DNA from 3 places in the Propionibacterium freudenreichii subsp. freudenreichii genome. Region 1 is predicted to be linked to each of the others. Evidence: riboswitches for the same ligand, from Rfam matches in the RefSeq annotation. Region 1 holds a riboswitch; each other region holds the start of a gene.
What was found. Region 1 has a riboswitch for cobalamin ahead of mutA (methylmalonyl-CoA mutase small subunit). Riboswitches for the same ligand answer to the same signal wherever they lie in the genome.

Region 1 (3,206 bases):
ACCAGGGGCAGGTCGCTGGCCGCCGAGATGGCCTGCATGGCGGTGATGCCCGGGATCACCTCGAAGGCGATGTCGGCAAGCGCCTCGGCGACGGTGCCGCGCAGGTAGCTGAAGGTGGAGTACACGCTCGGATCGCCCACGGTGGCCAGCACCACGGCACGGGCCCCGCCCTCGAAGGCGTCGAGGGCAGCCCGGGCGCTGGCCTGCCAGCTGCCACTGCGCTTCGGACCGACACCACGACGCTGCGCCATCGAGAACGGCACCCGCACGATGCGCTCGGCGACCTCGGGGGCCACGTCGAGCACGATCTTCTCGGCCCGGCCCGGCCCGCTGGCCGATGACCGCTCGGTGGCCGGCACCAGGATGACATCAGCAGCCCGCAGGGCACGCAATGCCTTCAGCGTCACAAGTTCCGGATCGCCCGGGCCAACGCCCACGCCGATCAGCCGGCGCTCGTCGTCCTCGTGCACGTCATGGTCAGCCATGTGGCCTCCTCAGGTACCTCGCCCAATGGTCAGCGGCACCGGCGGAGTGTCTGACTCGCCGGCTTCACCGGCTCACAGTGGCGGGACCGTCGCGGACTCCCGGGCGGCCATGGCCCCCGGTCACCGGCATTCCTCGCGCTCGTTGCCGCGCTCAGTCTTCCACATCGATCATCCGGTGCCCGGGAGCGTCTGCGCCCGACCTCGCGCGCACCCGGGCGCGCCCACGCGCGAGCGCGCGCGAGTGAGTGAGGGCCTGTCCGCCCGAGGCGGAACTTGTGTAGGCTAGTAGTGCTGGTTCGGCTGCCCCACGGCAGTCGTCGCAAGAGGGAATCCGGTGTAATTCCGGAACTGTCCCGCAGCGGTCAATGGGAACGACACAACGTAAGGCACTGGGCGGCAACGCCTGGGAAGTAGTAGTGGAGGAAGTCGGGAGTGATCTCGCAATGCCCATGAGTCCGAAGACCTGCCAGCAGCGACAACATCTGTTGACGCCCTCGCGTTTCCAGATGTCCGATCCGGCCCGGGAGGGCCGTGTTTGGCATTCGGGGACGATTTCAGATGCCGAGGAGCACCTGTGAATCACATTGTCGGCAACGTGGCCCGCAAGCACGCCCCCACGCAGCGCGAGGTTAACGCCTCGCTCCCCTGCCACTGCGGCGCAGCCCCCGGGCACCGTGGGTCCCCGACCCCGGACGGCCTGATCGCCGCCCACGAGGACCCGGTCGCGCTGTTGGTGGTGCCATGCCCCGCATGGCATGCCCGGCATCGCATCGCCCGGCAATCAGTTACCGGCACCCCTCGGGGTGCCTTGACCCTTTCAGGAGCAGGAGTCGCATGAGCAGCACGGATCAGGGGACCAACCCCGCCGACACTGACGACCTCACTCCCACCACACTCAGTCTGGCCGGGGATTTCCCCAAGGCCACTGAGGAGCAGTGGGAGCGCGAAGTTGAGAAGGTATTCAACCGTGGTCGTCCACCGGAGAAGCAGCTGACCTTCGCCGAGTGTCTGAAGCGCCTGACGGTTCACACCGTCGATGGCATCGACATCGTGCCGATGTACCGTCCGAAGGACGCGCCGAAGAAGCTGGGTTACCCCGGCGTCACCCCCTTCACCCGCGGCACCACGGTGCGCAACGGCGACATGGATGCCTGGGACGTGCGCGCCCTGCACGAGGATCCCGACGAGAAGTTCACCCGCAAGGCGATCCTCGAAGGCCTGGAGCGTGGCGTCACCTCCCTGTTGCTGCGCGTTGATCCCGACGCGATCGCACCCGAGCACCTCGACGAGGTCCTCTCCGACGTCCTGCTGGAAATGACCAAGGTGGAGGTCTTCAGCCGCTACGACCAGGGTGCCGCCGCCGAGGCCCTGGTGAGCGTCTACGAGCGCTCCGACAAGCCGGCGAAGGACCTGGCCCTCAACCTGGGCCTGGATCCCATCGGCTTCGCAGCCCTGCAGGGCACCGAGCCGGATCTGACCGTGCTCGGTGACTGGGTGCGCCGCCTGGCGAAGTTCTCGCCGGACTCGCGCGCCGTCACGATCGACGCGAACATCTACCACAACGCCGGTGCCGGCGACGTGGCAGAGCTCGCCTGGGCACTGGCCACCGGCGCGGAGTACGTGCGCGCCCTGGTCGAGCAGGGCTTCACCGCCACCGAGGCCTTCGACACGATCAACTTCCGTGTCACCGCCACCCACGACCAGTTCCTCACGATCGCCCGTCTTCGCGCCCTGCGCGAGGCATGGGCCCGCATCGGCGAGGTCTTCGGCGTGGACGAGGACAAGCGCGGCGCCCGCCAGAATGCGATCACCAGCTGGCGTGAGCTCACGCGCGAAGACCCCTATGTCAACATCCTTCGCGGTTCGATTGCCACCTTCTCCGCCTCCGTTGGTGGGGCCGAGTCGATCACGACGCTGCCCTTCACCCAGGCCCTCGGCCTGCCGGAGGACGACTTCCCGCTGCGCATCGCGCGCAACACGGGCATCGTGCTCGCCGAAGAGGTGAACATCGGCCGCGTCAACGACCCGGCCGGTGGCTCCTACTACGTCGAGTCGCTCACCCGCAGCCTGGCCGACGCCGCCTGGAAGGAATTCCAGGAGGTCGAGAAGCTCGGTGGCATGTCGAAGGCCGTCATGACCGAGCACGTCACCAAGGTGCTCGACGCCTGCAATGCCGAGCGCGCCAAGCGCCTGGCCAACCGCAAGCAGCCGATCACCGCGGTCAGCGAGTTCCCGATGATCGGGGCCCGCAGCATCGAGACCAAGCCGTTCCCCGCCGCTCCGGCGCGCAAGGGCCTGGCCTGGCATCGCGACTCCGAGGTGTTCGAGCAGCTGATGGATCGCTCCACCAGCGTCTCCGAGCGCCCCAAGGTGTTCCTGGCCTGCTTGGGCACCCGTCGCGACTTCGGTGGCCGCGAGGGCTTCTCGAGCCCGGTGTGGCACATCGCCGGCATCGACACCCCGCAGGTCGAAGGCGGCACCACCGCCGAGATCGTCGAGGCATTCAAGAAGTCGGGCGCCCAGGTGGCCGACCTCTGCTCGTCCGCCAAGGTCTACGCGCAGCAGGGACTTGAGGTCGCCAAGGCACTCAAGGCCGCCGGCGCAAAGGCCCTGTACCTGTCGGGCGCCTTCAAGGAGTTCGGTGATGACGCCGCCGAGGCCGAGAAGCTGATCGACGGACGCCTGTTTATGGGCATGGATGTCGTCGACACCCTGTCCTCC
Region 2 (3,206 bases), 170 kb from region 1:
TCACCACCAAGTCGCTGGACCTCGACCCGGAACTGATGACCGCCGCCGGGTCGCGGCTGCTGGGCCTGCGTGATTTCGCGCCGTTCTGCCGTCGCCGCGAGGGCGCCACCACCATCCGCACGCTGTTGCAGTGCGAGGCGCACCGGGTGGCGGACGGGTGCGGCACAATCGAGCTCACCGTGCGGGCCGACGCCTTCTGCCACTCCATGGTGCGTTCGCTGACCGGCGCGCTGGTGGCGGTCGGCTCCGGCACCCAATCCATGGACTGGCTCGACGAGGTGGCCGCCGGCCCAACGCGCGCCGGGTCGGTCACCGTCATGCCGGCCCGCGGCCTGTGCCTCGAGCAGGTCGCCTACGCCCCCGACCACGAACTGGCCCAGCGGGCACGGGCGGCGCATGCGCGACGCTCCCTGCCTGCTGGCCCGGAAACCACCGGCCCCGTCGACAGCGACGACTGCGGCTGCGGATTCGAGGGATGAGCCGATCATGGACATCCGCCACGATGAGGAGCCACAGATGACCCAGTACTTCGTCAACCCCGAGGGCCCGGCCAAGTACCACCAGCTGCACGCCACCATCTGGGGACATGACTACGAGTTCCGCAGCTCCAATGGCGTCTTCAGCCAGTACCGCCTGGACCTGGGCACCTCGGTGCTGCTGCGCACCCTGGATCCGCCGGCGGACCGTCCGGCGCGCTTCCTCGATCTCGGCTGCGGCTTCGGACCGATCGCCGTCGCCCTTGCCACCGAGTGCCCCCGGGCCCGGGTGGACGCCATCGACGTGAACGAGCGTGCGGTGGAACTCACCGCCATGAACGCGAAGGCCCTGGGGGTGGCGAGTCGGGTGAGCGCGTCGGCCCCCGATCAGGTGCCCGCCGACGTGCGCTACGACGAAATCTGGTCGAACCCGCCGATCCGCATCGGCAAGGCCGCGCTGCACGAGCTGTTGGACACCTGGCTGAACCGCCTCACCGAGGATGGTGTCGCCCACCTGGTGGTGGCCCACAACCTCGGCTCGGACTCGCTGGCGAAATGGCTGACCGGCCAGGGCTGGCAGGTCGATCGCCTCGGCTCAGCGAAGGGCTATCGGGTGTTCGACGTCACGCGCCGGCACTGAGCAAGCACAAACCCTCGCCTCGCGGCGTCCCTGCTGGGCTAGATTGTGCTGCGTGACCCGATGAGGGAAAGCCGGTGTGAAACCGGAGCTGTCCCGCAACCGTGAGCCGCCTGCGCGGCAAGCCGGAGCACCTCATGGGGTCCGTACTCCGTACCGTCGAGGCAACGGCCGAGGAGTAGCCGCTTCCCCCGGGCGCGCTCCTCTCCGGAGCCCCGTGAAAGCCGGCGGGTTCCGTACCGCCGCCCAGGAAAGCCGGCGGGCTCCGGTCCGCCGCCCATGAAAGGAAGCACCATGAAGTCCTCACCCACCCTTGCCGTCGCAGCCCTCGGACTGTGCGCCATCACCGCCCTGGCGGGCTGTTCCTCGTCGACGTCAGGCTCGTCGAGCTCACCGTCGAACACCGCCACGGCGCTGTCGATGAAGGACTGCACCAGCCAGGGCAAGGTGTGGCTCGTCGTGCAGACCGACCAGGACAAGACGCTTGCCAACCAGTGCGTCGGTACGCCAAGCACCGGCACCGCCGCCCTGGAGGCCGCCAATGTGGCGATCGGACGCAGCTCCGACGGCAAGATGATCTGCACCCTGGGCGACTACCCCAACCCGTGCCCGGCCACCTTCACCGGCGCCTACTGGCAGTACTACACGGCCACGCCCAACGGCAGCTGGACCTATTCCGACAAGGGCGCCGACGACTCATCGCCCAAGGCCGGCTCGATCGAGGGCTGGTGCTACGGCACCACCTGCACGCCCAAGCTCGACGGCGTGTCCGCTGCGGCGAGTGCAAGCCAGAGCGCCGAGGCCAGCTCCGCCACGAGCTCCGTCTCCGGTTCCTGATCGGCCCCTCGCGTGAGCAGGCTCCTGCCGCGGCTTGCGGCACCGGTGGTCGCCGCCCCGGCCAGCGTCCACCGCATGGCGCGTCGCAGCACCCACCCCTGGGCATGGTGGTGCTGGGCGATCGGTGCCGCCGCGGCAGTGAGCCTCACCCACAACCTGGCGCTCATCGTGCTGGTCTGCGCCGCCGTGATCACGGTGGTGATGGTGCGCCGCAGCGACGCGCCGTGGGCCCGCGCCATGGGCCTCTACATCACCCTGGCGCTGGTGATCGTCACCATCCGAATGCTCTTCCAGATCACCATCGGTGGCATCCGGTACGGCAGGGTGCTCTTCACGCTGCCCCAGCTGCAATTGCCCGGCTGGATGGCCGGCATCAGGCTGGGCGGCCCGGTGACGCTGGAGGGCCTGGTGTACACCGCCGCCGATGCGGGACGGCTCGGCGCCATGATCATCTGCCTGGGTGCGGCGAATGCACTGGCGAATCCCAAGAGGGCCCTGCGTTCGGTGCCCTCCGCGCTCTATGAGGTGTCCACGGCGCTGGTGATCGCCATGTCGGTGGCACCCCAACTGGTCGAGTCGCTGCTGCGCATCCGCCGGGCACGTCGGCTACGCGGTGGCACCGTGCGGGGGCTACGTGGCCTGGGCGCGCTCATCATCCCCGTGCTGCAGGACTCCATCGAACGCTCGATGAGCCTGGCCGCGTCCATGGAATCGCGCGGCTACGGCTCCACCCGCGACAAGGCCCGCGTGGGACGGGGCGCCGGATTCGCGATGCTCGCCTCCCTGGCGTTGCTGTGTTTCGGTGCCTTCTCGCTACTGTCGCTGGCCAACGGCGCGGCGCTGGGCATTTCGACGCTCGGCGCCGGAGTGGTGGCCGCCGTGATCGCGTTGCGCTCGTCGGGCCGGCAACTCGCGGTCACCCACTACCGCCCCGACCCCTGGCGGGCCCGTGAATCCATCACGGCCCTGTGTGGCCTGGCCGTGATCGGCATCACGGTGCAGCTCGGCATCATCGCGCCGAAGGTGCTCACCCCGCCGGCCCAGCCCGCCACCTGGCCGGCCCTTGACCCTCTGATGATCGTGATCATCGGGCTGATCCTGGCCCCGATTGCGGCCACCACCACTCCCCCGGCAGGCGAGGCATGATCGAATTCCGCGATGTCAGTTTCACCTACACCGGCGCCAGCGATCCGGTGCTGCACGATGTCAGCTTCCAGATCCCCGAGGGCGACCTGTGCCTGCTGGTGGGACGCACC
Region 3 (3,206 bases), 870 kb from region 1:
CCAGCACGGCACCCACGAAGGCGGCGCCCATCATGAGCACCGACTGCGACAGGCCCACCGACAGGCCGATCTCCAGCACGAAGACCGCCCCGACGCTGGCGCCGCTCGAGATGCCCAGCAGATAGGGGTCGGCCAGCGCATTTCCGGTGAGCGTCTGCAGGATCGCACCGCACACGGCCAGCACGGCTCCGGCGGCGATGGACGCCAGCACGCGCGGCAGGCGCAGCTGCCAGACGATCTGGTCGGCCAGCGGCGTGACATCGGCGCCGGTGATCAGCCGCAGGCGTCGCGCGATCACGCCCACCACCTCACCGGGTGACAGCGGCACCGATCCGATGCCCAGCGCCATCACGACACTCACCGCCAGCGCGACCACCAGGACGCCCAGCCACAGCCAGTGCGCGGTACGAGCGTGCCCTGCGTGGGTCCGGCTGCCCGCATCGGCGCTACCGCCGGCATCAGCCCGGGCGTCCGCCGCGGTCCGCGTCATGGACGCATCACCTGGGCAGTGCGGCGAGCTGGTCCGAGACGGACTTGGCGCCGTCCACCAGCGTGGCGCCCGGCGTGGTCTGCGAGAACGGCACGGTGATGAAGCGCTTGTTCTGCACGGCCTTGAGGTTCTTCAGCGCCGGATCGTTGGAGATGTAGTCGATCTTCGACTGGGCGGTGGACCATGACGCGTCGGCCAGCACGATCACATCGGGATCGGCGGCCACGACCTTCTCCCAGGGCACATTGGCCCAGGCCCCGTCCACGTCGGCGAACGCGTTGGTGGCACCGACCGCCTGCATCACCAGCGCCGGACCGCCGGCATTGCCGCCGGTGAACGGGGTGTCGGTCTGCGAATCCCACCAGAACACCTTCTGGCCGTCGCCGGCCTTCGCCTGCTTGACGGCGTCCAGCTCGGTCTTCTGCGCGTCGATCACCGTGGTGGCATTGCCGGGCTGGCCGAACAGCTTGGCGATGTCGCCCAGCGACGACCACACATTGTCGAAGCTCACCTGGGCGCGGTCGGCCTTGTTGTCACAGGCGAAGGGGTCTAGGTAGGTGGGGATGCCCTGCTGCTCGAGTTCGTCGCGGGTGCCCACCGCCTTGTCGCTGAAGGCGCTGGCATACGACGCCAGGGCGAAGTCGGGCTTGGCCTGGGCGAAGACCTCCTTGGTGGGGTACTTGTCGGCCAGCACCGGGATCGACGCGTAGGCGTCCTTGTACTTGTCGGCCACCTTGTCGTCGAGGTAGGCGGTGCCTGCCATCTGCTTCTGCACGCCCAGCGCGAGCGCCTCCTCGATGGCGCCCTGGTTGAGTGCCACCGCGCGCGTCGGCTGCTGCTTCACGGTGACGGTGCGCCCGCAGTTGTTCACCGACACCGGGAAGGCACCACCGGTGGCGCTTGCCGACGAGCTTCCCGAGCCGGGCGCGCCGGCGCATCCGGTGGCGGCATGGCCAGGCCGAGGCCCAGGGCCACCAGGCGGGAGCGGACCGGCAGGCGGCGGGCGACGTTGGGGCGCGCAGAGCTTGAGCGCCCAGAGCTTGAACGCACGGAATTCGGGCGCGGGGAATTGGGACGTGAGTACGCGGACATTGCGAAACCTTCCTGAGGGGCCCTTCGCGGGGCCGACCGTGACAAGAGCGTTGGGCTTGGTCTTCGGACTCGGCGTCATCCGCGGCAGGCGCCTTCCCGGGGATCCGCCCCAGTGACCTGATGCCTGCTGCGTCGGCCTCACCGCTGCGCGACAGTCCCGGTTTCCCACCGGATTCCCACACATCTGTGATGCGACCCAACGGGCAGACAGTCTAGGGCTCCGGCCGCGGTCGGGTGCGATCCCGGACCCCTCTGCCTGCCACCCGGGACCCCTTTTCGCCGACCGACCCACGACCTGGGCACCACCGCACCGGTGATCCTCAGCCAACACACAGTCTTGACGCTCCGCACGGGTTCCCGACTGGGGCACACTGGTATCAGGTCCACGGCCGCCGGTGGGCCCGGAAGGATGTCCATGATTCCGCTGGAGGTCAGCGTCAAGTTCCCTGAGACCGTCATCGAGATCGTCGTCACCCTCGTGCTGGCGCTGGTCTGCCGCTTCGCGCTGCGCAAGGTGATCGATCGCGCGGTGGCGCGCGCCACCCAACGTCAGGGCGAGCACGGCCTGCTGGCGATGGGACGTTCCTCGAGCGTGGTCGCCACCACCGGCGGGGTGAACACCAACCGCTCCATGCAGCGGGCCAAGACGCTGGGTTCGGTGCTGAAGTCGATGACCGACGTGGTGTTGATCATCGTCGTGGTGCTCATGGTGCTGAACTCACTGAACATCAACATCGGACCCGCCCTGGCAAGCGCCGGCATCGTCGGCGTCGCGGTCGGCTTCGGCGCGCAAAGCCTGTTCAAGGACCTGTTCAGTGGCGTATTCATGCTTGCCGAGGACCAGTACGGCGTCGGCGACATCATCGAGGTGAACAAGCTCAAGGGCACCGTGCGATCGGTGGGCTTCCGCGTCACCGAGTTGCAGGACTTCAATGGCGAGGTCTGGTACGTGCGCAACGGCGAGATCAGCACGGTGGGCAATGTGAGCCAGGGCTTCACGTCGAGCCTGGTGACCATTCCGGTGAGCGTCGACGAGAGCCCCAAGCTGGTGATCCGGCTGCTGGCGCGCATGTTGAAGAAGATGGACTCCGAGCCCGATTGGCACAACAAGATGCTGGAGGAGCCCAGCATGCTGGGCCTGTCCGCCCTGGACGCCACCACCGCCAGCTACCAGATCTCGATCAAGTGCCCGGCCAATTCGCAGTGGGACGTCGAGCGCGAGATCCGCAGCCGCGCGTTGTCGACGCTGAGCCAGGCCGGCGTGCGGATGCCGGTGACGCGGGTGGCCACGGTGCCGCCGCACACCGCCGACGAGACCATGGCCATGCCCCATTCCCGCAGGCGCCGCCTGGGCCAGTTGGCGCAGCAGCGCATGGCCGAACGGCACGCCACCGACCAGTCGGCCACGGGACGGACGGGCACCGAACCAGCCGGGGAGGCCACGCAGGAGCCGTCGGCCGAGCAGGGCACGCCCCCCACCGGCGAGGTGATCCGGCGTCCCGCCGAGCCGGGACAGGCCGCCGCCGACAGCCGGCCGACCGACGCAGCCCAGGCCGCAGCGGGTCCGGCATCCGATCAGGTGGTGCCGGCTGACGACACCCTGCCCGCCCCGAAGGTGAAGGCC

Region 2: another riboswitch for cobalamin. It lies ahead of RM25_RS02840 (hypothetical protein); the one in region 1 lies ahead of mutA (methylmalonyl-CoA mutase small subunit).
Region 3: another riboswitch for cobalamin. It lies ahead of RM25_RS11530 (ABC transporter substrate-binding protein); the one in region 1 lies ahead of mutA (methylmalonyl-CoA mutase small subunit).

What each region holds. Positions count from the first base shown of each region.
Region 1 is NZ_CP010341.1:850,015-853,220, reverse strand. Features, by position in the region: gene cobI (precorrin-2 C(20)-methyltransferase) at 1-470, opposite strand, end outside; cobalamin riboswitch at 761-970, shown strand; gene mutA (methylmalonyl-CoA mutase small subunit) at 1,320-3,206, shown strand, end outside.
Region 2 is NZ_CP010341.1:679,057-682,262, reverse strand. Features, by position in the region: gene truA (tRNA pseudouridine(38-40) synthase TruA) at 1-479, shown strand, start outside; gene RM25_RS02845 (class I SAM-dependent methyltransferase) at 487-1,116, shown strand; adenosylcobalamin (AdoCbl) riboswitch at 1,158-1,297, shown strand; gene RM25_RS02840 (hypothetical protein) at 1,408-1,950, shown strand; gene RM25_RS02835 (energy-coupling factor transporter transmembrane component T) at 1,963-3,096, shown strand; gene RM25_RS02830 (ABC transporter ATP-binding protein) at 3,093-3,206, shown strand, end outside.
Region 3 is NZ_CP010341.1:2,624,317-2,627,522, forward strand. Features, by position in the region: gene RM25_RS11525 (FecCD family ABC transporter permease) at 1-490, opposite strand, end outside; gene RM25_RS11530 (ABC transporter substrate-binding protein) at 498-1,367, opposite strand; cobalamin riboswitch at 1,619-1,797, opposite strand; gene RM25_RS12135 (mechanosensitive ion channel domain-containing protein) at 1,998-3,206, shown strand, end outside.